Regions from separate parts of the Pseudomonas oryzihabitans genome, predicted to be linked through region 2. Evidence: riboswitches for the same ligand, from Rfam matches in the RefSeq annotation. Region 2 holds a riboswitch; each other region holds the start of a gene.
What was found. A riboswitch is a leader RNA that binds a small molecule or an ion and turns the genes downstream of it on or off. The one in region 2 is predicted to bind cobalamin.
Positions count from the first base shown of each region.

Region 1: another riboswitch for cobalamin. It lies ahead of APT59_RS19345 (ABC transporter substrate-binding protein); the one in region 2 lies ahead of cobW (cobalamin biosynthesis protein CobW).
Region 3: another riboswitch for cobalamin. It lies ahead of cobO (cob(I)yrinic acid a,c-diamide adenosyltransferase); the one in region 2 lies ahead of cobW (cobalamin biosynthesis protein CobW).

Region 1 covers NZ_CP013987.1:4,251,440-4,261,357, forward strand. The annotation lists gene APT59_RS19340 (FecCD family ABC transporter permease) at 1-590, opposite strand, end outside; gene APT59_RS19345 (ABC transporter substrate-binding protein) at 587-1,603, opposite strand; cobalamin riboswitch at 1,634-1,782, opposite strand; gene cobJ (precorrin-3B C(17)-methyltransferase) at 1,789-3,459, opposite strand; gene APT59_RS19355 (precorrin-2 C(20)-methyltransferase) at 3,447-4,187, opposite strand; gene APT59_RS19360 (precorrin-8X methylmutase) at 4,187-4,813, opposite strand; gene cobG (precorrin-3B synthase) at 4,806-6,092, opposite strand; gene APT59_RS19370 (bifunctional cobalt-precorrin-7 (C(5))-methyltransferase/cobalt-precorrin-6B (C(15))-methyltransferase) at 6,191-7,399, shown strand; gene APT59_RS19375 (cobalt-precorrin-5B (C(1))-methyltransferase) at 7,392-8,480, shown strand; gene APT59_RS19380 (cobalt-precorrin-6A reductase) at 8,477-9,199, shown strand; gene cobM (precorrin-4 C(11)-methyltransferase) at 9,196-9,918, shown strand, end outside.
Region 2 covers NZ_CP013987.1:2,517,081-2,526,998, reverse strand. The annotation lists gene APT59_RS11720 (sensor histidine kinase) at 1-1,067, opposite strand, end outside; gene APT59_RS11715 (Spy/CpxP family protein refolding chaperone) at 1,309-1,743, opposite strand; gene APT59_RS11710 (response regulator transcription factor) at 1,858-2,535, opposite strand; gene APT59_RS11705 (septation protein A) at 2,540-3,124, opposite strand; gene APT59_RS11700 (PHP domain-containing protein) at 3,186-4,058, shown strand; gene APT59_RS11695 (L-threonylcarbamoyladenylate synthase) at 4,055-4,684, shown strand; gene APT59_RS11690 (segregation and condensation protein A) at 4,795-5,523, shown strand; gene APT59_RS11685 (cobalamin biosynthesis protein) at 5,514-5,888, opposite strand; gene APT59_RS11680 (CbtA family protein) at 5,885-6,562, opposite strand; gene APT59_RS11675 (CbtB domain-containing protein) at 6,575-6,760, opposite strand; cobalamin riboswitch at 6,847-7,184, opposite strand; cobalamin riboswitch at 7,243-7,583, shown strand; gene cobW (cobalamin biosynthesis protein CobW) at 7,685-8,737, shown strand; gene cobN (cobaltochelatase subunit CobN) at 8,744-9,918, shown strand, end outside.
Region 3 covers NZ_CP013987.1:1,579,557-1,589,474, forward strand. The annotation lists gene APT59_RS07075 (xanthine dehydrogenase family protein molybdopterin-binding subunit) at 1-1,621, shown strand, start outside; gene APT59_RS07080 (DedA family protein) at 1,618-2,235, opposite strand; gene APT59_RS07085 (metallophosphoesterase family protein) at 2,366-3,199, opposite strand; gene APT59_RS07090 (YggL family protein) at 3,321-3,689, opposite strand; gene APT59_RS07095 (LacI family DNA-binding transcriptional regulator) at 3,822-4,838, shown strand; gene APT59_RS07100 (2-hydroxyacid dehydrogenase) at 4,929-5,906, shown strand; gene APT59_RS07105 (mandelate racemase/muconate lactonizing enzyme family protein) at 5,917-7,116, shown strand; gene APT59_RS07110 (four-helix bundle copper-binding protein) at 7,122-7,451, opposite strand; cobalamin riboswitch at 7,549-7,744, shown strand; gene cobO (cob(I)yrinic acid a,c-diamide adenosyltransferase) at 7,839-8,465, shown strand; gene APT59_RS07120 (cobyrinate a,c-diamide synthase) at 8,459-9,757, shown strand; gene bluB (5,6-dimethylbenzimidazole synthase) at 9,754-9,918, shown strand, end outside.

The DNA.
Region 1 (9,918 bases), 1.7 Mb from region 2:
CTGCCGAGCAGCCAGAACATCACGCTGCGCGCCTGCTCGGCATTGGCTGCGGTGGCGACGATATAGGCGGTCAGGGCATTGAACAGCTGGGAAGCGGCCACTCCGGCGAGGATGATGCGGGTGCTGCCACCGCCGCCCAGAAACGGCAACACCACGGCGAAGGCCAGCACCGCGCCGAGAAAGGCGCCGAGCGAGACCCCGAGCACCCCGCCGCCGACGCCCAGCAGCATTACCAGCACCGCGCCGGTGGAGGCCCCTGCCGACAGCCCCAGCACATAGGGTTCGGCCAGGGCGTTGCGCAGCAGCGCCTGGAGAATGGCGCCGGAGACCGCCAGGCCCGCGCCACAGCAGGCCGCCACCAGGGCACGACTGAGGCGGTACTCCCAGACGATGCCCTGGACGATACGCTCCACCGGATAGGGCCCCAGGCCTAGGCCGTTGGCGATGGCCTGCAGGCTGGTCAGAGGCGCGATGGGCATCTCGCCGAAGGAAGCGGCCAGCACCACGCTCGCCGCCAGCGCCAGCACGGCGGCCAGGCCCAGCAGCCAGCGCCAGGGCCGGGCCCCTTCGGCTGCCAGGGGCAGGCTCATGGTTGCGGCTTGGCCAGGTCGGCGGCCAGAGTCTCGACGCTGTCCACCACCCGCAGCGAGGGATTGAGGGTCGGGGCGTCCACCACCAGCAGGTGGTTCTCGCGCACCGCGCGCAATTCGCGGGTCAGGGGGTCGCTGCGCAGGAAGGCCAGCTTCTTGTCGACGTCATCGGCGGGATAGAGACGGCGGTCCATGCGCGCCACGACGATATAGTCAGGGTCCAGACTGGCGATACGTTCCCAGCTCACCGCTGGCCATTCCTCGGCGCTGTCGACCACGTTGCGCAGGCCCAGGGACCGGGCGATCCAGGCCGGTGCGCCCAGGTTGCCAGCGACCCAGGGATCGCCTTCCAGGCGCGGACTGGAAAACCAGAACAGCACCGAACGCCCCTGGACCCCGGCCGCCTTGGCCTGCTCGCCAGCGGCGGCGATGCGGTGATCCAGCTCGGCAACCAACTGCTTGCCAGCCGGCTGCACATCGAGAATGGCCGCCAGTTCCCGGGCCTCGCGGGTCACCAGGTTCATGTCGAAGGGCGCGCTGCGGCTGCCGTCGCTGTTGGAATCAGCAGTCACCGCCTTGCCCTCGCAATCGCTGGGCGCCACATAGGCGGCGATGCCCAGCTTGGCGAAGCGGGGGAAGTCCGCCACCTCGCCGCCGGGTCCGACGTGATAGGTGTACTGCGCCGCCACCAGGTCCGGCCGGGTACCGACCACGGCTTCGAAGCTGGGAGCGTTGTCGGCCAGGCGCGGAATGCCCTTGCCCTCCTCCTGCAGGTCTTTCGGCAGGCCGCCGAACCAGACCCCGGTACCCACCAGGCGCGAGCCCACGCCCAGGCGCAAGAGCAACTCGGTACTGGCCTGGCCCAGACTGACCAGGCGCTGGGGCGCGCGCTCGAAGACCAGGTCACGGCCGCAGTTGTGGATGGTCAGCGGATAGGTCGTGGCGGCCTGGGCGCTAAGGGCGGAAACGGACAACAGGCCGGCGGCGAGCAGCGGTGAAAGACGGCGAAGCATGGACTCTCCTTGGGATGACGCGTCCCTTGTGGATGATGGATGTTCCCTGGCGAGGTCTGGCTCGCTTCTTTCGAAGCTCACAGTGGCGCGACCGCGCCGGACTCTCACCGGCTTCCCGCCAGGGAATAGGAAGGGTCGCCGAGGGTGGGCCAGCGGCGACCAGGATTCAAGCATTAAATGTTACTTTATAACAATTCCGGATCGTACCAGCGCGGCGTATAGACCCATTCGCCGCCATCGGCCCGCGGAAAGCGCCGGGTATGGCTGGAGCCGAGGATCACCAGGGTGCGTGAATCCACCATGTCACTGCGCAGGGCGCCGAGGCTGGTGTATTCGAGCCCCCCGCCGGGCCGGCCGACATCACGGCCGAGGATCACCGGGGTGGTCGCCGAACGGCAGCTGCGCAGCACGTCCAGCGCGCGCTCCAACTGGTGCGGGCGAGCCTTGGAGATGGGGTTGTAGAAGGCCATGGCCAGGTCCGCTGCCGCGGCCTGGCGCAGGCGCTGCTCGATCACCGCCCAGGGCTTGAGGTTGTCGGACAGGGAGATCAGGCAGAAGTCGTGGCCCAGGGGCGCCCCGGCCAGGGCGGCGCTGGCCATGGCCGCGGTGATGCCCGGCAGGATCTCCAGCTCCACCGCCGCCCAGCGCGGGTCATCGGCGCCTTCCAGCACCTCCAGTACCGCGGCGGCCATGGCGAATACACCCGGATCGCCGGACGACACCATGACTACCTGGCGCCCGCTGGCAGCCAGCTCGAAGGCATGGCGGGCACGCTGCAATTCTTCACGGTTGTCGCTGGCATGGGCCAACTGATCCGGACGCAAGGGGCCGGCCATCTGCACGTAGGTCGCGTAGCCGAGTACGTCCTGGGCCTGGTCCAGGGCGCGGCGCACCACCGGTGCCATGAGCTCGGCCGCGCCGGGGCCGAGGCCCACCACGCTGAGGCGGCCACGCCGCTGGCCAAGGTCCTCGGCTTCCAGCGGCCGGTCATGCAGGTGCAGGGCGATGCCCCGCTCCTGGGCACGTTCCACCGTCGTCAGGGCGAAGTCCGGCGTGTTGGCGTCGACGAATCTCAACGGCACATCCAGCGCCTGGCTCAGCTCGACCAGGCCGGGCGCGGCCATGTCTTCCGCCCGCGCCAGCAGCACCGCCACGGCACCTGGCGCATAGCCGGTGCTGGCAAGCAGTTCGGTGACGGCGGCAGCGGTGGCATCGGCACGTACCGCCACCAGCACGGCGCGGGGATGGATGAGCAGGGTGTGGTCGTCGGCACTGGCCAGCGGCGAGACCAGGATGCGCTGGTGCGCAGCGGGGTCACGGGCCAGGGGTACCTCGTCCAGCCAGGGCGCCTCGCCCTCGATGCGTACCGGGGCGCCGGCCAGCAGATCGGCCACCCGGTGCTTGGCCACGTCGACGTCGGCCAGGGCATAGCCGGCCGGTGGATCGAGCAGGCAGGTGCCGAATCTCAGTTCACCACTGGTGGTGATGGCCGGGGCCACGTCCAGCAAGGTACCCAGCTGGCGGGCCAGGCGATTGGCACCGGCCAGGCCGCCCAACAGCGGCACCACGGCGCTGCCGTCCTCGGCCACCGCCAGTACCGGCGGCTCGGCGGTCTTGTCGTCCAGCAGCGGCGCCAGGCTGCGGATGACGATGCCGGCGGCGCAGAGCACCAGCAGCGGCCGCTGCTGGCGATAGAGGTCGCGCAGATGGTCGCCGAAAGCGGTGTAGGTCACGTCGCCCTCGACCCGCCCGGCCAGGCCGTGCACCAGGCTGCCCGGCAGGCCAGCCTGCAGGCGGCGAGCAGTGGCCAGGGCGCCAGGGCCGAGGATGACGATGGCCGGGCTCAACCCTTCCATTTCACCCCCGGTACCACCACCAGCGAGAAATACGGCGAGGCCATGGGGTCGACCTCATCCAGCGCCACGATGCGCTGGTTGTCCATGGTGGCGCGTTCGATGTAGCGGGCACGCTCGTCCAGGCCCAGGTCGCGCAACACCTGGCGCACCTTCTCGAAGTTGCGCCCGAGCTTCATCACCACGGCGGCGTCGGCGCTCGCGAGACGTGCCTTGAGCTCCTCGGCGGAGAGCACCCCGGAGAGCACCGTGAGGGTCTGGTTGCGATAGACCAGCGGCAGGCCGAGCATGGCCACGCCGCCGAGCATGGAGCAGACCCCCGGCACCACCTGGGCTTCGTAGCGCTCGGCCAGGCGGTCGTGCAGGTACATGTAGGAGCCGTAGAAGAAGGGATCGCCCTCGCAGATCACCGCCACGTCGCGACCGGCGTCCAGATGGTCGGCCACCTGGGCGGCGGCGGTGTCGTAGAAGTCGGCGATCACCGTCTCATAGGACAGCGGCGGCGCCAGCTTCTCGGTGGTCACCGGATAGACCAGCGGCAGGCGCTGCTGGCCGTCCAGCAGATAGCCCTCGATGACGCCATAGGCATTGCCGCCCTGGCCCACGTTGGCCTTGGCCTTGGCGACGAAATAGGCCACCACCGGCGCGCCCTGCAGGAGGCGCAGGGCCTTCAGGGTGATGAGTTCCGGATCGCCGGGGCCGACGCCCAGGCCGAGCAGGCGGCCGGCCATCACTCCACCTCCGTGGCCAGGGCATTGACCGCTGCCGCGGCCATGGCGCTCCCGCCACGGCGGCCGCGCACGATGACGTAGGGCACGCCGCGACTGTCGGCGGCCAGGGCGTCCTTGGACTCCATGGCGCCGACGAAGCCCACCGGCATGCCGAGGATCAGCGCCGGCTTGGGCGCCCCGGCGTCGAGCATCTCCAGCAGATAGAACAGCGCCGTGGGGGCGTTGCCGATCACCACCACGCTGCCGGCCAGGTGCGGCCGCCAGCGCTCCAGGGCCACCGCCGAGCGGGTGTTGCCCTGGGCCACGGCCAGCTCGCGGATGCCCTCGTCATGCAGGGTGCAGATCACCTGATTGGCGGCCGGCAGCCGGGTGCGGGTGACGCCCTCGGCGACCATGCGCGCATCGCAGAGGATGGGCGCGCCAGCCGCCAGCGCCGCACGACCGGCCGCGCCGGCGCCCGGGGAAAAGGCCAGGTCCTGGACCACGTCGACCATGCCGCAGGCGTGGATCACCCGCACGGCGAGCTTTTCCAGGTCAGCGGGGATGGCCGATAGATCGGCTTCGGCGCGGATGGTGGCGAAGGATTGGCGATAGATCGCCTGGCCGTCGCGTTCGTATTCAAGCATCACTAGGACTCCGGGCCAGCCAGGCGGCGGCCTCGTCGAGGGATAGTTGGGTGGCGCGCCGCCAGCCCGGGCCGGGCTGGGTGGCGTCGCGCACGAAGAGGTCATAGCGGCCGGGGGCCACGGCCAGCAGGGTATGGGGGGCCTGTCCGGCCAGGGCGCAACTGCGCGGGCAGCCGGACAGGTGTACCTCCACGCCTGCCGGCAGCCGCTCGGCCAGGCGCAGGGCGTCGCCCTTGGTATCGGCCTGCCCCTTGGCACAGCCCTGGCTCCCGGTACAGGCGATCAGCCGGGCCAGGGGCGCGGCGGGGTCGGTGACCAGATCCAGGGCGCCCAAGGCCGCGAGCAGGTCCGGCGCCGTGCCGACCGGCACATCGGGTAGCAGCAGGCCCTGCCAGGGCGTCAGGTGCAGTTCGCCATTGCCGTGGTGCTCGGCGAGTTCGGCGACCGCTGCCAGGGTCATGGTCGGCAGCCGCCCCAAGGCGGGCTGGGCACCGACCCAGCAGAGGCCCGCCTGGCGCTGCGGATGACTGCCCAGGCGCCGCGCCGTTGCCGCTGGCGAACGAGGGGTAGCCGGGGCTGGCAGCAGGTCCAGTCCAGCCAGCAGCTCCGCAACTGGAAGCTGCGCCAGCAGCTGGCGCATGCGGCTCTGCTCAGCGCTGGCGAGGTCGAGAAAACGGTGCAGCAGGGCTGCCACCGTCGCCCTCTCGCGCCCCGTGGGGATCAGGCCCAGCGGCGCATCCAGCGGGGTACCGGCCAGACCGAGGAGATAGCCTTCGGCGTGGGCCGACAGCCAGACGTCATGGGCATGGTCGAGCCGTGCCAGGGCCTCGCCGCCGTCCAGTTGCAGGGCGAACTTGGGCGACAGGCCATGCAGGCGGCGATCGCCTTCCAGCAGCGCGAGCAGTTCGGCGGCCAGGGGACGGACGTCCCTCCGTTGCTGCGGATCGCGGCCCGCGGCGGGGCTGAGCAGCACGTTGCGCACGTCGTCGGCGGCTGGATCGCTTGGGCCCAGACCGGCCGCCTGCAGCGCGGCCACCAGGGCGTTGGCGCCGTCCGGGCGCACGCCACGCAGTTGCAGGTTGGCGCGGTTAGTCAGTTCCAGCACACCGCTCGCCCAGCGCTGGCTGGCCGCGGCGATGGCCCGTGCCTGGACCGCCGTGAGGCGTCCGCCCGGCAACTTCACCCGGCACAGGCCGCCATCGCGGGCGGGCACGATGCGCAGCAATCCCGGACAGGCCGAAGGCCGCGGGACGAGGGCGGAAGGAGACGGAGGATTCACGGCGGAAGGTCGGGCTGGACGGGGAAAGAGGCTATTATGCCCGCTTTGCCCGACCCCTTGAAAACGGCCGGTCGGCTGACGTTCGATGAGGTTTGTTCATGATCCCCTGGCTGACCGTGGTGGGTATCGGCGAAGACGGCTACCCCGGCCTGGGCAAAAGCGCCCGTCGCGCCCTATTGGAGGCGCAGGTCGTCATCGGCGGTCCACGCCAGCTGGCGCTGCTGCCACCCTGCATCCGCGCCGTCCGCGAGCCCTGGCCGCAACCCTTCGCCCTCGCCCCCGTGCTGGACCGCCGCGGCACCCCGGTCTGCGTGCTGGCGAGTGGCGATCCCATGCTGTTCGGTGTTGGCGCGAGCCTCTCGCGCCAACTGTCGGCCGACGAACTGCAGGTGCTGCCAGCGCCCTCCTCCTACTCCCTGGCCGCTGCGCGCCTGGGCTGGCCCCTGCAGGAGATCGCGTTGCTGTCGGTGGTGGCACGGCCCCTGGCCGGGGTGGTGCGCCACCTGCATCCCGGCGCGCGCCTGCTGGTCTTGAGCAACGACGGCCACAGCCCCGCCGCCCTGGCCGCCCTGCTGGTGGACCAGGGCTTTGGCGCCAGCCAGCTGCAGGTGCTGGAGCACCTGGGCGGTCCGCTGGAGCGACGCATCGCCGGCCGCGCCGAGGCCTGGTCGCTGACCGAGGCGGCGGCGCTCAACCTGGTGGCCATCGAAGTCCTGAGCGAGACCGGTGAGGCCGGCCTGCCCCTCACCCCGGGCCTGCCGGACGACGCCTATCGCCACGACGGTCAGCTGACCAAGCGCGACGTGCGCGCCGTGACCCTGGCGCGCCTGGCCCCCCGCCCCGGCGAACTGCTGTGGGACGTGGGCGCCGGCTGCGGCTCCATCGGCATCGAATGGGCGCGCAGCCATTCCAGCTGCCGGGCGCTGGCCGTCGAGGCCGATGCCGGACGCCAGGCACACATCCTCTACAATCGCGACCACCTCGGTGCGCCGGCGCTGCAGCTGGTGGCCGGTCAGGCACCGGAGGCACTGACCGGCCTGGCGACCCCGGACGCCATCTTCATCGGTGGCGGCCTCACCGCGCCCGGGGTCCTGGATGCCTGCTGGACCGCCCTGCGACCCGGTGGCCGCCTGCTGGCCAATGCCGTGACCCTGCAGACCGAAGCCGCCCTGGTGGCCTTTCGCGAACGTCATGGCGGCGACCTGACCCGCCTGCAGGTGGCCCAGGCCCAGCCGCTGGGCGCCTTCGACACCTGGCGCGCGGCGCTGCCCATCACCCTGCTGCACAGCCGCAAGCCCCATGCGTGACGAAACCCCCGAACAGCCCGCGCCCCTGCGCACCGGCCTCACCACCGGCAGCTGCGCCACCGCCACCAGCCTGGCGGCGGCCAGCCTGCTGCTGGGCGAGACGCCCGGCGATGCGGTGGAGATCGAGCTGCCCAAGGGACGGCGGGTCCTCATGCCCCTGGCCCACTGCCAGCGGCTGGAAGGCGGCGCCCAAGCCGGTACCTTCAAGGACGGTGGCGATGATCCGGACGTGACCCACGGCGCCCTGGTGTTCGCCCAGGTACGCCTGAGCACCACCCCGGGGATCAGCTTCCACGCCGGCCCCGGCGTCGGCACCGTGACCAAGCCCGGGCTGGTGCTGGCGGTGGGAGAACCGGCGATCAATCCGGTACCGCGGCAGATGATGACCCGCCATCTCGGCGAACTGGCACTGCGCCACGGCTATGGTGGCGGCTTTTCCGTGACCGTCGGCGTCGAGGGCGGCGAACACCTGGCGCTCAAGACCATGAACCCGCGCCTGGGCATTCTCGGCGGCCTGTCGATCCTTGGCACCAGCGGCATCGTCCGGCCCTTTTCCTGCGCCGCCTACATCGCATCCATCCACCAGGGCATCGACGTGGCTCGCGCCAACGGCCACGGCCATCTCGCCGCCTGCACCGGCAACGCCAGCGAAGACGCCATGCGCCGTCGCTACGGCCTGGAGGAAACCGCCCTGATCGAAATGGGTGATTTCGCCGGCGCCGTGCTCAAGCACCTGCGCAAAGCGCCGGTGGCGCGCCTGAGTCTGTGCGGCGGGTTCGGCAAGATCAGCAAGCTGGCCGCCGGCCATCTCGACCTGCACAGCCGCAGCTCCAGCATCGACCTGCCACAGCTGGCCGCCTGGGCCGCCGCACTGGGCGCCGACGCGGACCTGCAAGCCGCCATGATCGGCGCCAATACCAGCCAGCAGGCACTGCAACTGGCCCAGGCCGCCGGCATTCCCCTGGGCGATGCCGTCTGCCGCCAGGCGCTGGCCTTCGCCCGTGGCATCGTCCCGGCAGGCGTGGCGCTGGAGGTCCTGGCCATCGACCGCCAGGGCGGTATCGTCGGAGAAGCCCAATGAAGATCCTCTTGCTCGGGGGTACCACCGAAGCCCTGGCCATCGCCCGCCAGTTGCCGGCGAATGCCCTCTACAGCCTGGCCGGCCTCGGCCGCGTGCCCCAGGACCTGCCCTGCCAGGTGCGGGTCGGCGGCTATGGTGGCGCCGAGGGGCTGGGCGCCTTTCTCCGCAGTGAAGGCATCGACCTGCTGCTGGACGCTACCCACCCCTACGCCGCACAGATCAGCCACAACGCCGCCCTGGCCGCAGCCCGATCGGGTGTCCCCTGCTGGGCCCTGCGGCGCCCCGGATGGCAGGCCGGTCCGCAGGATGACTGGCGCGAAGTGGCCGACTGGGCCGAGCTGCAGCGAGCCCTGGCACCCTTCGCCCGGCCCTTCTTCACCCTGGGTCGCGAGCCGCTGGAGCATCTCCAGGAGACTCCCGGCGGGCAGTTCTGGACCCTGCGCCTGCTCGATGCCCATCCCGGCACCGAACGGGCACGGATCATCGCCGACCGCGGTCCCTTCGCCTTGGAGGCCGAGCGCGCGCTCTTCGCCCAGGGCGACTTCGATGTGCTGATCAGCAAGAACAGCGGCAGTGCCGCCACCCAGCCCAAGTTACAGGTCGCCCGCGAACGCGGTCTGCCGGTGCTGATCCTGCGTCGCCCTGCCCTGCCCAGCGTCGACCGCGAATTCGCCAGCGTCGCCGAATTGCTCGCCGCCCTGGCCGAGGAAACCCCATGACCGTCCATTTCATCGGCGCCGGCCCCGGCGATCCCGACCTCATCACCGTCAAGGGCCAGCGGCTGATCCGCCAATGCCCGGTGATCCTCTATGCCGGCTCCCTGGTGCCACAAGCGGTGCTGGAAGGTCACCAGGCCGAGACGGTGATCGACACCGCCAGCCTGGATCTCGACACCATCGTCGGGCATCTGGCCGCCGCCCATGCCCGAGGCCAGGACGTGGCCCGGGTGCATTCCGGCGATCCTTCGCTGTACGGCGCCATCGGTGAGCAGATCCGCCGCCTGCAGGCGCTGGGCATTGCCTACGAGATCGTCCCCGGCGTGACCGCCACCGCCGCCTGCGCCGCCCTGCTGGGTTGCGAGCTGACCCTGCCCGGCGTCAGCCAGACGGTGATCCTCACCCGCTACGCCAGCCACACCGCCATGCCCGAGGGCGAGGCGCTGGCCGATCTCGCCCGCCACCGGGCGACGCTGGCCATTCACCTGGGCGTGGGCCAGCTGGAACGCATCGTCGCCGACCTCCTGCCGCACTACGGTCCCGCCTGCCCGGTGGCCATCGTCCACCGCGCCAGCTGGCCGGATCAGGACAGCGTCCAGGGCACCCTGGCCGACATCGTCGAGCGGGCGCGAGACAAGGATTTCCGTCGCACGGCGCTGATCCTGGTGGGCGAGGTGCTGGCGCCGGGGGATTTCAGCGATTCCAAGCTGTACCGGCAGGGG
Region 2 (9,918 bases):
AGCAGATTGTCCAAGGCGCGTTCCAGCACATCGGGCCAACCGTCCAGGCGCAGGGCGAGGGGAACGTCCAGTTCGATCCGCTGCTGAGGCGCGCTGAGCTGGGCATCCTCGACCAGGCCTTCGAGCAGCGGGTGCAGTTCCAGCTGCTCGGGTGGGCCCGGATCCGCTTCCTGGCGGGCGAGGGCGAGAATCTCGCCGATCAGGGTTTCCAGGCGATCGCATTCCAGGGTGAGGCGCGGCCACATGTTGCCCAGGTCGTGGGGATCGGAGCGTTCGGCCAGTGCCAGGGCGATGCGCAGGCGTGCCAGGGGTGAACGCAATTCGTGGGACACATCGCGCAGCAGCTGGCGCTGGCTGTCGATCAGGCGCTGCAGGTGGGCGCCCATCCGATTGAAGTCTCCGGCCAGCACGCCCAGTTCGTCCTTGCGGCGCGCAAGACGCGCCAGGGTGTCCTGCTGATAGGCGGTCTGGCCGAGATCGTGCACCGCGCGCCGCAGGTGATTGAGCGGCCGGGTCAGGCTCAGGGTCAGCAGCAGGCTGAAGAGGGTCAACACCACGGTGGCGATGGCCAGCATGCCGACCGGCCAGAACAGACTCTGACGGCGCCAGGCGCCTAGCTCGGGCGTGGGCAGGTGATAGATGAACAGGTAGTTCTGGCCACTGGAACTGGTGTATTCGTCGGTCAGCCGTCGCCAGGGCAACGGACGGTTTGGATCGCGGGCGCCGGGGCCGGGGCGCTGCTGACGCTGCGGCTGGTCAAGATCCTGGTCGAAGATGCGCGGTGGCAGGGTGCCGCGCACCAGGGGCGAGCCGTTCTCGCCCAGCACCAGCACATCGATGCCGTAGCGGCCTTTGCGCTGTTCGAGCAATCCTTGGGCGGCGGCGGGGCCTTCGTTTTCATAGCGTTGCACCCACTGTTCGGGCAGGTCGCGCAAGCCGGGATGCTGCGCGAGGATCCAGGAGTCCTGATCGGCCAGGTGGCCGAGCAGCATGGTCAGGCCCACCGCGGACAGGATGGCCAGCCAGAAGGTGGCGAAGATGCGCCAGAAGAGAGAGCGAAAAACCATGCGGTCGCCTTGAAGCCTGCTTTTATCCTGTTGCGGGTCGGCCAGACTGCGTCGGAAAGGCCTGGGTCGTCAGCCCGGTCGGAGTGCTCACTTGCCAGTGGTAACCGTGAGCGCAGGTCCGATCCGCTTTTTCAGGTGTTTTCGCGGGGCCGCCTAGCCTTGTCTGACTCTAACGCGCGAGATTGGGGGCAGGCTCTTGGTTGGGCGCTGCGCCGAGGACCATCGGCGCAGCGGGTGGGAATTACGAGGACTTGTGGTCCTGCTTCCACTGCTGGAACTCGGCCCACTCCTTGGCGCGATCCTCCCGCTTCTTTTCCATTTCGTCGAAGCGCTTCTGCTGATCGGGCTTGAGGAGGGCGCGAATGGACTGACGAGTCTTGTCGCGGTTGCCATCCAGCTGATCATGCAGGGCCTTGCGCTGATCCTCGGGCAGCTTGTCGAGATAGCTTTTGACGATCTCGCGCTGCTGCTGACGCTCTTCGCCCATCAGCTTACCGACCTGCTCGCGTTGCTCGGCGGTGAGCTTGAGGTCGCGCAGAGGGCCGTCGCCACGGGGGCCGCCATCCATCAGCTTGCCGTGGGGCGGCGGGGTGATGTCAGGGCCGTCCTGGGTGGCGGCCAGGGTCAGGGTCGGCAGCAGGGCGGCGAACAGCACGGCGGGCATGAGCTTGCGCATCGGGGAAATCTCCTTGGGATGACCGGTGCAATACCGGATGGGCCCAGTCTAGGAGCAGGGGGAGTCAGTGGCGGTCAGCGGGCGTAAAGAGGGGGTAAAGGCGACGTGGCGGTGCTAGACGCTGTAGTAGTAGCCGCGACCGCGCAGCGCCAGGATGCGTGGACGGCCATCGGCGTGGCTACCGAGCTTGCGCCGCAGATTGCTGACGTGCATGTCCAGGCTGCGATCATAGAGTGTCAGCTTGCGACCGAGTGCCACCTGGGCCAGGGCCTGCTTCTCCAGGGGTTCTCCGGGCTGGCGTAGCAGGGCTTCGAGGATGCGACTCTCGGTGAGGGTGAGGGTGATCTCGGTTTCGCCGATGTTGGCCACGCCCCGTGCCAGGCTCAGCGACAGGTCGCCCAGTTGCAGGCGTGCTGCCGGCTGGGCCGGATGGCTGCGCCTGAGGATGGCCCTCAGGCGCGCGGTGAGTTCGCGCGGATCGCAGGGTTTGGCCAGGTAGTCGTCGGCGCCCAGCTCCAGGCCGAGGATCCGGTCCAGCGGCTCGCCCCGTCCCGAGAGCATCAGCACCGGCAGTTGCGGATGATCGCTACGCAGCTGCTTGAGCAGCTCCAGGCCACTGCCGTCGGGCAGCATCACGTCCAGCACCACGACGTCCGGCGTCGCGTCGCGCAACTGGATGCGCGCGTCGCTGCCGGCGTGGCAGGCGGTGACCTCGAAGCCTTCCTGTTTCAGCCAGGCGCCGAGCAGCTCGCACAGCTCCTGATCATCGTCGATCAGCAGAATCTGACTCATGGAATCAATCTCGCGGTTCATCCATCGGTTGCAGATGGCGCGCCAGATAGAGGCCCTGACCGAGCATGAATACCAGGGTCATCGCCAGGCTGCCGAAGACCTTGAAGTCGACCCAGAAGCTTTCGTAGGTGAAGGCCACATAGAGATTCGCGCAGCCGCAGACGATGAAAAAGATGATCCAGGCGATGTTCAGGCGCGTCCAGATCGGCGCGGGCAAGCGCACCGCGTGGCCCAGCATGCGCTGGATCAGCGGTTTGTCGCCGATGAACTGACTGCCGAGGAAGGCCAGGGCGAACAGCCAGTTCACCACCGGCGCCTTCCACTTGAGAAAGGTCTCGCTGTGGAACGCCAGGGTCATGCCGCCAAATACCAGGCAGGCGATCAGCGTCAGCCACTGGCTCTTCTCCAGCCGGCGCTGGGTCGCGTAGATCACGCCGTAGACCACCAGAGAGGCAATGATCAACACCGCGGTGGCACTGAAGATGCCGCCCAGGGTGAAGGCGTGCCCGGCGAATTCCACCGGACGCGGATCGAGCTTGTAGACCAGGAAGAACAGCAGGAGGGGAATGAAGTCGATGAATTGTTTCATTAACGCAGCCGATAGCAGTGCATCGCGGCATAATACCCGATGAAGCCGAAGGAGAAAGCCCATGCGTATCGACCTGCACTGTCATACCACTGCGTCGGACGGCGCCTTCGCGCCCGCCGAGGTCGTCAGACGGGCCCATGAGCGCGGGGTACAGCTGCTGGCCATCACCGATCATGACACCCTGGACGGTTACGCCGAAGCGCTGGAGGCGGCGGATGGCCTGGGTCTTCGCCTGCTCTCCGGGATCGAGATGTCCTGTACCTGGGGCGGGGCGACCTTGCATGTGCTGGGCTACAACTTCGATCCCGAGGCCCCAGCGCTGAACGCCGCCCTGGAAGCCTTGCACGAAGGACGCTGGGAGCGTGCCCGGGAAATCGACCGGCGGCTGGCGGCCAAGGGCATGCCCGGCACTCTGGAAGGCGCTCGGGCGGTGCAGTTGGCGCTGGGTGATAGTCGCAACGCGCCGGCGCGACCGCACTTCGCCGAATACCTGGTACAGGCCGGTCTTGTCCAAGACCGGGGCGATGCCTTTCGCAAGTGGCTGGGCGGCGGCAAGCTCGGTGACGTCAAGCAGCACTGGCCGACCCTGGCCGATACCCTGGCCACCCTGAAGGGCGCCAAGGCCTGGATCAGCCTGGCGCACCCCCTGGCGTATGGCTTCACGCGCACCAAGCTGCGGAAGCTGATCGGCGAATTCGTCACCGGTGGCGGCCATGCCATCGAGGTGGTCAACGGCATACAGCCGGCCGAGCAGGTCGGCACCCTGGCAATTCTGGCGCGGGAATTTGGTCTGATGGTGAGTGCGGGCAGCGATTTCCATGCGCCAGCCGATTGGTCGGACCTGGGCATGTACCGTCCGTTGCCCGAAGATCTGCCGCCCCTCTGGGCGCGCTTCAGTCAACCGCTGTACCCTCAGAATCGGGAACCCCAATGAGCCAGTTCATCGAGATTCATCCGCAGAATCCCCAGCCGCGGCTGATTCGTCAGGCCGTGGAAATCATCCAGTCCGGTGGTGTCATCGCCTATCCCACCGATTCGTCCTATGCGCTGGGCTGCCGAATCGGCGAGAAGAGCGCCGTGGAGCGGATTCGCCGCATCCGCCAGCTCGACGACAAGCACAACTTCACCCTGGTGTGTTGCGATCTCTCGGAGCTCGGCATCTATGCCAAGGTGGATACCAGCGCTTTCCGCCTGCTCAAGGCCTATACGCCCGGGCCCTATACCTTCATCCTCAACGCTACCCGCGAGGTGCCGCGGATGCTGCTGCATCCCAAGCGGCGCACCATTGGTGTTCGGGTGCCCCAGCATCCCATCACCCTGGCGCTGCTGGAAGCACTGGGCGAGCCGCTGATGAGCGTGAGCCTGATTCTTCCCGGGGATGAGGACGCCCTCGGCGATGCCTGGGAAATCCGCGAACGCCTCGACCACTTCGTCGACCTGGTGATCGAAGGCGGACCCGGTGGCTTGCAGCCGTCCACCGTCATCAGCCTGGCCGACGACGAGCCCGAGGTGATCCGTGTCGGTGCCGGTGATCCCACGCCCTTCATGATCGAAGCATGAGCGAGGCCCTGGATCCCCAGCTGCTCGAACCCGAGCAGCTACGCCTGGCGCTGGTGTATGGCGAGGCCTTCACCGAGCTGCCCCAGGACCTCTATATCCCGCCGGATGCGCTGGAGGTCTTTCTCGAAGCCTTCGAAGGGCCGCTGGACCTGCTGCTCTATCTGATCCGCAAGCAGAACATCGACATCCTCGACATCCCCGTCGCCGAGATCACCCGGCAGTACATGAGCTATGTCGAGTTGATGAAGGCGGTGCAGCTGGAACTGGCCGCCGAGTACCTGCTGATGGCGGCCATGCTGGCGGAGATCAAGTCGCGCATGCTGTTGCCCCGGGCCGAAGGCCTGGAAGCCGAGGATGAGGATCCGCGCGCCGAACTGATTCGCCGGCTGCAGGAGTACGAACGCTTCAAGAAGGCCGCCGAGGATCTCGACGACCTGCCGCGCGAGGGGCGTAACTTCGTGGTACCCACTTTGCCGGCGCCCGAGGCGCGTGCGCGCAAACTGTTGCCCGAGGTCGAACTGGGCGAGCTGCTGCTGGCCATGGGCGAGGTACTGCGCCGGGCGGATCTCTTCGAGAGCCATCAGGTGACTCGTGAGGTGCTATCTACCCGCGAGCGGATGAGCCAGGTGCTGGAGCGACTCAAGGACGGCGCCTTCGTGCCCTTCGTCGCCCTGTTCACCCAGGAAGAAGGCCGTCTCGGTGTGGTGGTGACCTTCATGGCCATCCTCGAACTGGTCAAGGAATCCCTGGTGGAGCTGGTCCAGCACGAAGCCTTCAGCCCCATCCATGTCCGCGCCCGGATCAGTGGCGCCGACGCCGAAGTGGCGCCTCAGGAATAGGCCAGGGCCGCCGTGGCGGCCGCGCTCTTGCGCTTGCTCACGCGCAATCGGGCACCTTCGCCAGCCGCCCTCAATGCCGCGGCCTCGGCAATGCTCGAGCTACCGGTGTGTTCCAGCGCGACAGCGCTGGGTGAAAGGACGCCGACCTGCTGAGCCAATTGCGCCGCCGTGAAACCGAGCAGTGGCAGGTGCCAGCGCTCGGCGAGGGCGCATAAGGCCCCTTCTTCCAGTCGACTTTCCACCGTGGCCAGGGCCGTCAGGGCGGTGATTTCGCACTCGGCTTCCTGCAACACCGACTGCGCCAGTTCGGCGAGTTCGTCCAGCGAGCAGCCCCGCCGGCAGCCCAGGCCCAGGACCCGTTTCATGGGTGTGACGCGCCCTGACGGCGAAACAGCCAACTGCAGGCCAGTCCCAGCAACAACCAGAATGGCAGATTGCTCGCCAGCACGGCGATCTGGAAGTGCCGCTGCAGCTCGTGCGGTGCCAGGCTGGAATGCTCGATGGGCTGGGGCGCACCTAGCACATGCGGCAATACCAGCAGACCCAGAGCGATGATCTTGTAGCCGGGATGGCGGGCGAAGACCAGCAGGGCGAGGGCGGACGCGGTGGCCCCAGCGGTGCCGATCCACCAGGTTTGCCTTAGGGTCAGGTCGGCTGCGGCGGTCCCTGGCAGTTCCGGTGGCAGGCCGAGGCTGGGCGCGAGGCAGAAGGTGGCATAGCCAGCCAGTCCCCACAGCAGGCCCTGGTAGGTTCGGTGCGGTGTGCGCAGATTGAACAGGCCCGCCAGGACCAGGCCGAAGCCCACAGCCACCACCAGGTTGCCGCCAAAGGTGGCCAGGGTGCGTGGCCAGCCGTCTTCCGGCGACCAGGCTTCTGCGCCGTGCTCATGATGCTCCGTCATGACCGGTGCCTCGACCTGTACCTCATAGGTTTCCGCCTGAAGGATGAGCGGGGTCAGCCAGAGGCTCTGCAGGACGCTCAGCAGAAGGGCGGCGAGCAGGCCGGCCACGCCGGCACTGAAGGCGATACGCTGAAACATGCCGATCTCCTCTTAGTGGCAGGGGAAGCCTTCGCTGTGGCGGGTGTCGTGGGCGCCGTTGTGCAGGGCCTCGACATGGGAAAAGCCGGCCAGGAACACCAGGCCCAGGCCAAACAGGCAGGCGAGCAGGGTGGCCGTCAGGCGTTGGGTGCGGGTACTGGTCTGGGGCAGGGCGGTGGTGGAGCGGGCAGCGGTCATGACGAGGCCTCGGAGTCGAAGCGGCAGGGACGCGCCTAGGCAGCGGGCCGGTAGGCAGCCGCCGTCCAGCACGACCGCCCACCGCGGGTTGCTTGAAGGCGACAGGCCGGTCTCCGGACTCACGAGGGTCTTGTGGGGGCGGGCTGGCTGCGCTCGGCCCGGCGTTGTCGAATCCTTCTCCGCAAGACTCATCTACACCCTGTAAATGACGCTTGCTACGAAGGTTTCGTCTTGCCGTGCGCGGGCTCGCTCAAGATCGCATTCCCGTACGACTACCAGGATCGCCTTCCCCAAGCTTGCCGGCCGGGTGGCATCGTGATCCTGCGCTCGTCTACCGTTGCGGGGGCAGTGCCGGACTTGGACCGGCTTCCCGTTTCACCGCGACCCATGGCGGAGTCGCGACACCTGAAGCAGGGTCGAGCAGACCACGCGGGTCGTCCGACGGTCAAGCCTGTTCGATTGACACCCCGGCGGGGCACTCGTAGCCTGTCGGGCTTCGAGGTGCTCTTGTCCGCAAGAGCTTGAAAGGGAACGCGGTGCGACACCGCGGCTGCCCCCGCAACTGTAAGCGGCATCTTCAGCCTCTCCACAGAGCCTGTTCATAATGTGCTGCGCGTCGGTCAACTGCGTTGAAGATGCTTTCGGAATGCTCATTTACCATTCGTAAACTCGAGCGCGAGTCCGATCCGCTTCCTTAAGTATCTTCGCCTTGCTCGACTCTAGCTCGCGAAATCATGAACAAGCTCTAAGGCCACTGCTCACGCGGGAAGGCCGGAGTCGGGCGCCGTGAGCCAGGAGACCTGCCTCGCTAGTTTTCCATACGCAACCGGGCGGGGTGATCCGGGCTGCCACCAGGGCCTCGCCAGCGTGCGAGCGTCCGGCATGCCTGCCCGCCTTTTCTCGCATTTCACCTAAGGGCAGCCCATGAAAACCCTGGCCAAGACCCCCGTCACCATCGTCACCGGCTTCCTCGGCTCCGGCAAGACCACCCTGTTGCGCCACATGCTCGACCATGCCGAAGGCCGCCGCATCGCGGTGATCGTCAATGAATTCGGCGAACTGGGCATCGACGGGGAGATCCTCCGTCAGTGCAGCATCGGTTGCACCGAAGAAGAAGCCCAGGGTCGGGTCTTCGAACTGGCCAACGGCTGCCTCTGCTGCACCGTGCAGGAAGAGTTCTTCCCGGTCATGAAGGAGCTGGTGGCGCGTCGTGGCGACATCGACCACATCCTCATCGAGACCAGCGGCCTGGCCTTGCCCAAGCCGCTGGTGCAGGCCTTCCAGTGGCCGGAGATCCGCAACGCCTGCACCGTGGACGCGGTGATCACCGTGGTCGACAGTCCGGCCGTGGCTGCCGGCACCTTCGCCGCCCACCCCGAGCAGGTGGACGTTCAGCGCCGCCAGGATCCCAACCTGGACCACGAGTCGCCGCTGCATGAGCTGTTCGAAGACCAGCTGGCCAGTGCCGACCTGGTGATCCTCAACAAGGCCGACGGCCTGGATGCCGAGGCGCTGGCCCGGGTCCGCGCCGAGGTGACCGAGGAATTGCCGCCGGCGGTCAAGGTGGTGGAAGCCAGTCGCGGCGTGCTGCCGTTGTCGGTGCTGCTGGGGCTGCAGGCCGAGTCCGAGGCCCATATCGACAGCCGTCCGACCCACCACGACCTCGAGGGGCATGAAGACCATGATCATGACGAATTCGACTCCTTTGGTGTCGAATTGCCCGAAGTCGCCGAAGCGACCCTGCTGGCGGCCCTGACCGAGGTGGTCAAGCGCCATGGCGTGCTGCGGGTGAAGGGCTTCGCCGCCATTGCCGGCAAGCCGCTGCGCCTGCTGGTACAGGGAGTCGGCACCCGTTTCGACAAGCATTTCGACCGTGCCTGGCAGGCGGCGGAACCCCGTCGCACCCAACTGGTGCTGATCGGCCAGGAGCTGGACCAGGCGGCGATCACCGCTCAGCTGCGCGCTGCGGTGGCCTGAACCTAGATGCATCTGCTGCGTACCCAGCCGGGCGGTTTTGTCCCGGATGACGGCATTGCCCACCTGGCGCAGACGCCGGGTGAAATCGTTGTCCTCTGCAGTGGCGACTCGCACCTGGCGCTCCTGGCCGAGGCCACCCGCACCCTGGATGACGGCTATCCCAGCCTGCGCCTGGCCAACCCCATGCAGCTGCAGAACCACGCCTCGGTGGATCTTTATGTCGAGGAGGTGCTGAGCCAGGCGCGGGTGGTGTTCATCTCCCTGCACGGCGGCCAGGGGTATTGGCGCTATGGCATGGAACGCCTCACCGAGCTGGCCGCACGGGGTCTGACCCTGATCGCGGTACCGGGTTGTGATCGCCCTGATCCGGAGCTGATGGCCCTGGGTACGGTCGCGCCCGAGCTGGCCGAGCGACTGTGGCGCTATCTGCGCCAGGGCGGTCTGACGAATGCCCGGGATTTTCTCCATTGCCTGGCCGCCGAATGCCTGGGTGCCAGCTACACCCACGAGGCGCCACGAGAATTGCCGCGCGTGGCGGTGTACCAGCCCGAAGGCCTTGGCCTCGACGGCTGGCGCCAACGCTGGCAGCCGGATTGGCCGACGGCGGCGCTATTGTTCTATCGCACCCATCTGCAGTCGGCCAACACGGCCTTCGTTGATATCTTCTGCCAGCAACTGCAGGCCCAGGGACTGAATCCGCTGCCCATCGCCGTGGCCAGTCTCAAGGAATCCGCTTGCCTGACGGAAGTGGAGCGGCTGCTGGATGAGACCGGTACCGCGCTGATCCTCAATACCACCGGCTTCGCCCAATCCAGTCCGGAGCGGCCTAACCTGGCACCTTTCCGCCGACCGGTGCCGGTGCTCCAGGCCATCTGTGCCCAGGACAACCGCGAGCGCTGGCTGGAGAATCCCCAGGGCCTGGGCGCCCGCGACCTGGCCATGCACATCGCCCTGCCAGAGCTGGATGGGCGCATCATCACCCGGCCGATCAGTTTCAAGGGTCTGGCCTGGCGCTGCGAGCGCAGCCAGAGCGACGTGGTCAACTACCAGGCCGACGAGGAGCGCATGGCCTTCGTTGCCCGCCTGGCGCGCAACTGGGTCGAGTTGGCGCGGCGCCCGGCGGCGGACAAGCGCATCGCCCTGATCCTGGCCAATTATCCGACCCGCGATGGTCGTATCGG
Region 3 (9,918 bases), 940 kb from region 2:
CGGGAGCTTCGATTACGTCCATGACTTGCGCCTGCCCGGCATGCTGCACGGTTGCGTGGTGCGACCGCCCTGCACCGGCTCGGCGCGGCTGGCGGGGGTGAGCATTCGCGGCATTGATGCCAGTGCGCTGCCTGCCGGTGCTCAACTGGTGTACGAGGGCGCCTTCGTCGCGGTCTTGGCGGCGCAGCCATGGCTGGCGCGACAGGGGGCTGCGGCACTGCGGGTGGACTGGAGTCTGGTGCCGGACATGCCGCTGCCGGGCGAGCTCTATGCGCACCTGGAAGCCAAGGCCGGCCCGCCCGAGGTGCAGCAGGAGGCGGGTGATGTCGAGCAGGAGCTGGCGAACGCTGCGCAGCGGCTCGATGCCGAGTACCGCTGGCCCTATCAGAATCATGATTCCATCGGCCCCTCCTGCGCGGTGGCCGAGGTCCGCGCGGATGGTGCCACGGTCTGGAGTGGCACCCAGGGTGTCTATCAGCTACGAGCGGCCTTGGCGGATCTGCTAGGACTGCCGGAGGAAAGCATCTATGTGATCTATCAGCAGGCCTCCGGCTGCTATGGCCACAACGGCGCCGATGATGCGGCTGCCGATGCGGCGCTGCTGTCCAAGCTGAGCGGCCGACCGGTGCGGGTGCAATGGAGTCGCGCTGACGAGCACGGCTGGAATCCCAAGGGGCCAGCCATGCTGATGCGCCTGGCCGGTGGTCTGAGCACTGCGGGCGACCTGCTCGCCTGGCGCTTCGCCAACTGGACACCTACCCACCTGACCCGGCCCAATGACCAGACTGGCAGGACGGCGCTGCTCGCCGGACAGCTGGCCTACAACCTGCCGCTCAAGGGCGGGCGGGGCGGTGGCAACCGTAACGCCCCGCTGGATTACGACGTGATCAATGTCCAGGTATCCACGCACTGGCTGGAAGCCAGCGATTCGCCGCTGCGACCGTCGGCCTTGCGTGCCCTCGGGGCGGTCGGCAATACCTTCGCCAATGAATCCTTCATGGATGAGTTGGCCTTGGGGGCCGGGGTCGATCCGCTGGAATTCCGCCTGCGCTATCTGCAGGATCCAAGGGCGCGGGCGGTGCTACAGGCCGCTAGCGCCAAGGCCGGGTGGCAACCGCCGGTCCTGCAGGAAAAGGCTTGGGACGGTGCCCCCGCGAAAGGTCAGGGTCTGGCCTTCCTGCGCTACGAAAACGAGAACGCCTATGTGGCCGCGGTGGTCGAGGTGGCGGTGAGCGAGGCCACGGGTATCCGGGTCACTCGGGTGGTGGTGGCCCATGATTGCGGTCTGATCGTCAACCCGGACGGCTTGCGCAATCAACTGGAGGGCTGCGTGGTGCAAGGCATCGCCCGGACCCTCAAGCAGGCGGTGCGCTTTGATCACCAGGGGGTGACGAGCCTGGAGTGGAGCGCCTATCCGCCGCTGACCTTCGATGAGTTGCCCGAGCTGGAACTGGAGCTGATCGATCGGCCAGAGGAGCCGGCGGTGGGTGCCGGGGAGGCCACCACTGCCGCCATCCCCGCAGCCATCGCCAATGCCGTCGCCGCGGCGACCGGTCTGCGCCTGCGCGAGGTGCCCTTGAACCGCGAGCGCCTGCGCGCCGCGCTGGCCGCTCGCGGTTAGGCGCGTTTCAGGCGCTGCTTGAAAAACAGCACGCCACCGGCGCCCAGCAGGGCCACTACCGCGGCGCCGATCCACAGGGGCTCGTTGCCGGCAAAGCTGAATTGGTGGGCGCCCTTGGCGGCCAGGTAACCCGGGCTCATCATCAAGGGCGCCCAGACGATGGCGGACAGCACGTTGGCCGACTGAAAGCGCAGCTGGTTCATGGCCATCATCCCGGCCACCAGGGGCACGGTGTTGCGGATCATGGTCAGGAAGCGGCCGCCGAACACCGCGAAGAAGCCGTAGCGGCGGAAGAACAGCCGGGTCTTGGCTACCTGCTTGCGATAGCGGCGGAAGGGCGGCCGGTGGACGATGCTGGGCCCGAGCCAACGGCCGATGATGTAGGAGCAGATGTCGCCAAGGATCGCGCCAACGATGGCGGCCAGCACCAGCGGTACTGGCGAGAGGACCCCTGAGCCAGCCAGGCCGCCGACCACCAGCATCAGTGCCGTAGCCGGAATGAAGACGCCCAGCAGCACCAGGGATTCGCCAAAGGCGAGCAGGCCGACGATCAGCGGCGCCCAGGCCTGATGGGTTTCGATGAAGCCAAGCAGCGATTGCGTGAGAGATTCCATGAGGGCCACTCTTGCCGGAAAGTCCTAAGACTACGCGGCGTCCTGAGTCTGCCAGCCGTTTCAACAGCTTGAATCAATTTCCGTTGCCGGAAGTGCGCAGGAGCGCGCATTGGCGCCCCGGCTGCCGACCTCAGGTCTCCGCCAGGGCGTCCTGAGCGGCCTGCCAGCGCAGGTCGTGGCGTTCACCCACGACGAAGCGATCGCCCTGGAAATCCCAGCGCTCCACCTCGACGGTCTTGTCGGCGCCTTCACCGACCAGCAGGCGATTGAAGGAATTGGGCGAGGTACCGCGCACCCGAGAGGAGAGGGCGGTGCCGGCCTGGACGATCCAGACCTCGCGGGGCAAGGTTGGGTATTGCCGGCTCAGCGGCAGCACATAGGGCAGGTGGATGTGGCCACCCATCACCAGGTCCAGACCGGCATCGGCCCAGGTGGCGAGGGCATGATCGGCGTTATGCTGCAGGTTGCTGAGGTCGCTGAGTTCGAGGGCGCCAAAGGGCTGATGGGCGATGACGATGCGCAGCTTGTCCGGTCCGGCGCGGCGCAGGCGCTCGGCCACGCGCTCGATCTGCGCGGTGCTCACCGCACCGTCCTTGTGGCGCTGCGGAGCGGTGGTGTTGAGGCCCACCAGCAGCAGCTCGTCGTTCTCGAAACTGGGCTCCAGATCCCCACCGAAATGGCGGCGATAGTTGCCATAGGGCGTCAGGAAACGGGCGAAGACGTTGTACAGCGGCAGGTCGTGGTTGCCCGGGATCACCAGGGTGCGTGGGATGCCGTAGCTTTCCAGGCGTTCGACGAATACCTTGGCGGCGGCGAATTGCTCGCGCCGGGCGCGCTGGGTGATGTCCCCCGAGAGGATGAGGACATCGGCGCCGTGTTCGCGGACATGGGCTTCCAGGGCCGCGACCACGGCAGGTTGCTCGGTGCCGAAGTGAGTATCGGAGATTTGCAGAAGGGTCGTCATGAGGACCTGGTTTCCAACGGATTCCCCTTTACGACCGCAACGGGCGCCAAGCTATCCAGCAATGCTGTCTAAAGGCTAGTCCAAGGCCTGCCAGCCACGCGCAGCAGCCTTGAACCCTCTTTTAGACTTCGCCGTCGTGGTGCCAGGCGTCATGCAGGTCGGAGGCGTTGGCTTCGCCGACTTCGGCGCGGGCCTTGAGCCAGTCCAGCAGGGCGGTACGGTCTTCCTCGGTGGGCGAGGTGTAGCGCTTGTTGGCCATGATGGTGCCTTCGACCCAGGCGTTGTCGAAACCGCCGATGTAGTCCAGCTTGCGCTCTTCGACGTAGTCGATGAAGTCACCCAGGAAGGTGTCCAGATCGTCTTCGCTGAGTTCGTTCTTGAAGCTCACCTTGATTTCGAAGGCCAGCTCCTGGAACTCGCCCAGGTACTGCTTCTTGCGCAGGCGACGCTTCATGCGGCTCAAACGGGGATCTTGGTTGGTATCGGTCATGGCGAAGGCCTGGATATCGATGAAAGGGCAGGCATTATCCCTGGCGTTGGTCGGTAATGCCAATGGTGACCGCCGGGAGGGGCGGTTAGCATGACGGTTTTGGCTGCGACCAGAGCGCGCAGGGGTGGAAGGATGACGGGCAAGACGAGAAGCCGCTCCGGTAGCGTGACCATTCGCGACGTGGCCAGCCTGGCCGGCGTCGCACCGATCACCGTCTCGCGGGTGGTGAACGCGCCCGCAAGCGTCAAGGCGGCCACTCGTGAACGGGTACTGGCCGCCATAGCAGCAAGCGGCTACATGCCCAACCTGGTGGCTGGGGCCTTGGCCACCAATCGCAGTCGATTGGTGGCGGTGCTGGTGCCCATGCTGACCAATCCGCTGTTCGCCGACAGCTACCAGGCGGTGGCCGAGCGACTGGCTCAGGCCGGGTATCAGGTGTTGCTGGGCGTCACTGGCCACGATCCCGAGCATGAAGAGGCGCTGCTGGCGACCATTCTCAGCCGACGGCCGGATGGCCTGATCCTGACCGGCGTTGATCACACGCCGGCCAGTCGTGCCCGGCTAAAGGCGGCAGGCGTGCCGGTGGTGGAGACCTGGGATCTCAGCGCGGAGCCCATCGATCAGGGGGTGGGGTTTGACCATGAGGCAGTGGGCGCGCTGCTGGCCGAGCGGGCTAACGCTGGTGGTTATGCCCAGGTCGCCCAGGTGGCGGTGGACGACCCCCGTGGTACCCGGCGACGTCTGTCCCTGAGTCGGGCCCTGGCCACCCTCGGCATCGCCGAGACGGCGCCGGCGCTATTCACCGGCCTGCCCAGCCTGGAGCAGGGGCGCCAGGCCCTGTGCCAGCTGCTCGCCCAAACCAAGGTGCGGCCGCTGCTGGTGGTCTGCACCTCCGACACCCTGGCCCATGGCGTGCTGACCGAGGCCCTGGCACAGGGGCTGGCGGTGCCCGGCGACGTGGCGGTGATCGGTTTCGGCGACATGGCCTTCGCGGCCCATACCCTGCCTGCCTTGACCACGATACGGGTGGATGCCACGGCCTTGGGGCACACGGCAGCGGAATTGTTGTTGGCCCGTCTGGCGGGTAGTGATGGAGAGCCACAGCAGCGCGACCTGGGTGTCGATTGGATCGAGCGAGGTAGCACCTAAGGACAGATGGCGGTTGTCAGACGACTTGCTGGGCGCTAGGGTGATTGAAATGGTAGCGGTACCATTTTCGCTCAGCAGGGGAGGAGCCGGATGAAGATCGTGATGATTGGTGAAGCCGCCACGCACCAGGAGGCGCTTGCCAGGGACCTGGCCGGCCCGGCCACCTTTATTACCTTGCCGCGGGAAGCCCACGAATCAGCCGCCTGGGACGAGCGAATCGAGGGCGCCGATGTCTTGGTCGCCATGCGTCTGCAGCGTTCAACGCAGGCACCGAGGGTACGGCTGCTGCAGGTACCTGGCGCTGGCCTCGATGGCATCGATTTCGGGGTGCTGGCAGCGGACTGTCGCGTCTGCAACGTCTTCGAGCACGAGATTCCCATGGCCGAATACGCCCTGGCCTGCCTGCTGGATCATGAGGTGCGCCTGGGTGAGGCCCAGGCGGCCTTCGCCAGCGAGCGCTGGACCCATGCCTATCTGGGGCGCCAGCCGCGTGGTGAGTTGCAGGGCAGGACCCTGGCGATCCTGGGTTTTGGCAGGATCGGCCAGGCGGTGGCGCAGCGGGCGCGGGCCTTCGGCATGCGCATCCTGGCCATCACCCGTAGTGCCCGCGACGGCCGGGTGCCCGCCGGGGCCGATACTGCACTTGCGCCCGAGGCGCTGAACGAAGCCCTGGGCCTGGCCGATTACGTAGTGCTGGCCTGTCCGCTGGACGAGACCACCCGGGGCTGTTTCGGCGCTGCCCAGTTCGCCGCCATGCGGCCGGAGGCCGTGCTGCTGAACCTGGCACGGGCGGCGGTGGTGGAAGAAGACGCCCTCTATCAGGCGCTCGCCGACCGGCGCATCGCCAAGGCGTACCTGGACGTCTGGTACCGCTACCCCAGTGGCGAAGGCGATCTCGTGGCACCCGCACGGCATCGCTTCGAAGAACTGCCCAATGCCGTCTGCACGCCGCATGTCTCGGGTTGGACCCACGGGCTGTTCGCGCGCCGCTATGCCTTCATCGCCGCCAACATCGAACGCCTGCGTCGGGGCGAAACGCTGCTCAATCAGGTCCGCGGACCTCGCTAGAGGAGGCGCCATGCGCATCACTCGCATCGAAACCACCAGGCTCACGCAACTGCCCAATCTGCTCTGGGTGGAGATCCACACCGACAGTGGCCTGGTCGGTTTGGGTGAGACCTTTCGCGGCGCCGAAGCGGTGGAGGCGCAGATCCACTCGCTTTGCGCGCCACTGCTGTTGGGTCGCGATCCCCTGCAGATCGAAGCCCACAGTCGGGCGCTGCTGCGTGGCTATCTCGGCTTCAACGGCAGCGGCGTGGAAACCCGAGCGGCTTCGGCGCTGGACATCGCCCTCTGGGACCTGTTCGGCCAGGCTATGGGTGTGCCGATCCATCAGCTGCTGGGTGGCCAGGTCCACGAGCGGATGCGCGCCTACAACACCTGCGCCAGTCCCAACTTCAATACCGGTGGTGAGCAGCGCCGGCTGATCGCCAAGGGTGAGGCCCGTGTGGCCGGTCGCTACGACGATCAGGTGGCGGCAGTGGAAAACCCGGGCGAACTGGCCCAGAGCCTGATGGACGAAGGGTTTGCCGCCATGAAGATCTGGCCCTTCGATGCCTTCGCCCTGGCCAGTGGCGGCCAGTTTCTGTCCAGCACCGACTTGCGCCAGGGTCTGGAGCCCTTTGCGCGCATCAGGGAGGCGGTCGGCGATGGCATCGAGGTAATGTGCGAATTCCATTCCTTGTGGAATCCGACCTGCGCCCTGCAGATCGCCCGAGCACTCAAGGACTACAACATCTTCTGGGCGGAAGATCCGATCAAGATGGATCACGTTCAGGGGTTAGCGGATTTCCGGCGACTGGCGGGCATTCCGGTCTGCGGCAGCGAGACCCTAGCGATGCGCGGTGCCTTCCGCGATCTGCTGGCGGCCGATGCGCTGGACTATGTGATGGTGGACCTGTCCTGGTGCGGTGGGTTGAGCGAGGCACGCAAGATCGCCACCTTGGCCGAGGCCTATCAGAAGCCCATCGCCCCGCACGATTGCACCGGACCGGTGGTGCTGATGGCCTCGCTGCATCTGGGGTTGGCCTCAGCCAATGCCATCTTTCAGGAAGTGGTGCGAGCCTATCTGGCGGGCTTCTATCGTGAGCTGGTCACCGAGCTGCCGGTACTGGAGCAGGGCTGGCTGCTACCGCCAACCGCACCGGGCCTAGGCACCGCCCTGCATCCGGCGCTGCGTCAGCGGCCGGACCGGATCGGGCGGGTATCAACGCGGTAAGGGGCTCAGGCGGCCATGGCTGCGCAGGCATCGGCGCAGGCTTCACAGGCCTGGGCGCAAGCCTGGCAGTGGTCGGCCTTGTGCTTGCCGCATTCGGCGGCGCAGGCGCGGCAGGTCGCCACGCAGAGGGCACAGGCTTCGGCCAGGCGATCGCTGCCGCGCTGCATGAAGGTGGCGGCCAGGCGGCAGGCGTCGGCGCAGTCACGATCTAGGCGCACGCAATCGCGCATCATGTCCAGATTGGCTTCACCCAGACAGGCGCTGGCGCAGGTTTCGCACGCGGCCGCGCAGTCGAGGCAGGCCTTGATGCAGGCGGCGAGGGAGGATTCGGTCATAGGTATCTCCTGGCAGTGGGGTGCTAAGGGTGGACCCGGCCGCCGGGCGCCGAGTTCGGCCCGCGCGATCGATTGACGCTCTCTCGGGTAGTCCGTACCCTGCGCCCTTGCACGTGGTGCCCCGTTTGAGTCGGGGTGAAACAGGGAAGCCGGTCGAGCCGGCGCTGCCCCCGCAACGGTAGTTGAGTAGCAGCTGCGCGAGACCCACTGGCCCCGGCCGGGAAGGGGCGCAGCGGGTGCCCGAGGGTATCGACTCACCAGCCCGGAGACCGGCCACGCTTGCGTTCATCTCGGCGATGCGGAGGGCGTCGTGCGGCGTCGCCACCTGCCTTGCGCGGGCGGCGTCTCTGCCCGTTTCTCCGTCGCGCCCGCACCCGGAGAACCGCCATGACCGACACCCCTGATTCGAACAGCCCCGAGCGTGACGAGCGCCATCGCGCGCGCATGGTGCGCAAGAAGGCGGTGATCGACGCCCGGATCGCCGACGCCCAGGACGAACGCGGCCTGCTGCTGGTGCACACCGGCATCGGCAAGGGCAAGAGCAGCTCCGCCTTCGGCATGGCGGCACGCGCCCTCGGCCACGGCATGCAGGTCGGCGTGGTGCAATTCATCAAGGGCCGCCGCGACACCGGCGAGCAACTCTTCTTCAGGCGCTTCCCCGACGAGGTGCGTTACCACGTCATGGGCGAGGGTTTCACCTGGGACACCCAGGATCGTGCCCGCGACCTGCAGTCGGCGGCCGCGGCCTGGGCGGTGGCAGTGGAGCTCTTGCGCGATCCGGCCATCGGCCTGGTGCTGCTGGACGAACTCAACATCGCCTTCAAGCATGGCTATCTGGAGGTCGACCAGGTGCTGGCCGATCTCGCCGGGCGTCCGGCGCACCAGCATGTGGTGGTGACTGGCCGCGGCGCGCCGCCGGCCCTGATCGAAGCCGCCGACACCGTGACCGACATGAGTCTGGTCAAGCATGCCTTCCAGGCCGGCGTCCGCGCCCAGCAGGGCATCGAATGGTAGGCGAACCGCGGCACTGCCCGGCGCTGCTGATCGCCGCCCCGGCCTCCGGTCAGGGCAAGACCAGCGTCACCGCCGCCCTGGCCCGGTTGCATGCACGCCAGGGGCGGCGGGTGCGGGTGTTCAAGTGCGGCCCGGATTTTCTCGATCCGATGATCCTCGCCCGTGCCAGTGGCGCCCCGGTCTACCAGCTCGATCTGTGGATGATCGGCGAGGCCGAGAGTCGGCGCCTGTTGTGGGAAGCGGCGGCGGAGGCGGACCTCATCCTCATCGAAGGCGTCATGGGGCTGTTCGACGGGCAGCCGTCGGCGGCGGACCTGGCCGAGCGCTTCGGCGTACCGGTACTGGGGGTGATCGACGCCGCGGGCCTGGCGCAGACCTTTGGTGCCCTGGCCTATGGCCTGGCCCACTATCGGCCGAGCCTGCCGTTCGCCGGTGTGCTGGCCAATCGCAGTGGCAGCCCGCGGCAGACGCAGCTGATCCGCGGCAGCCTGCCGGCGGGCATGACCTTCTTTGGCAGCCTGCCAAGAGATGCCGGCATCGAGCTGCCCAGTCGCCACCTGGGGCTGATCCAGGCCGACGAGGTCACCGACCTGGATCGCCGTTTGGACATGGCGGCCGATGCCCTGGCCGCCAGCTCCGACATCGAATTGCCGCCGCCAGTGGCCTTCGCCGCGCCGGAGCCGACGCCGGTCGAACCGCTGCTGGCCGGGGTGCGCATTGGCGTGGCCCGCGATGCGGCCCTGGCGTTTCTCTACCAGGCCAACCTGGACTTGCTGCGCGCCCTGGGCGCCGAGCTGCAATTCTTTTCCGTGCTTGCCGACTCGACTCTGCCGGAGGTGGACAGCCTCTATCTACCGGGCGGCTATCCCGAGCTGCACCTGCAGGCGCTGTCCAACAACCTTGGCATGCGCGCCGCCATTCGCGCCCACCACGCCGCCGGCAAGCCGATCCTTGCCGAGTGCGGTGGCATGCTCTATCTGCTCCAGGAGCTGACCGACAAGGCCGGTGAGTCCGCCGCCATGCTCGGTCTCCTGCCGGGCAGCGCGCGGATGCAGGCCCGGCTGACCGCCCTGGCCCTGCAGTCGGTGGAGTTCGCGCAGGGCACCTTGCGCGGCCACACCTATCATCATTCCGCGTTGGAGTCGCCCGAGGCACCCTGGGCGCGGGGTCTGTGCCCCAATGGTAAGGCGGTGGCCGAGGCGGTCTATCGAGACGGTCGCCTCACCGCCAGCTATATTCACTTCTACATGCCGTCGGCACCCGCCGCGGCCGCCGCGATGTTCAAGCCGTGACCACGACACCCTATACCCCTGCCGAACAAGCCGCCGTCTACCGAGCCATCGCCGAGCGCCGCGACATGCGCCATTTCTGCGGTGGCGAGGTGCCTCCCGAACAACTGGCCCGCCTGCTGGGTGCCGCCCACCAGGCCCCCAGCGTCGGGCTGATGCAGCCC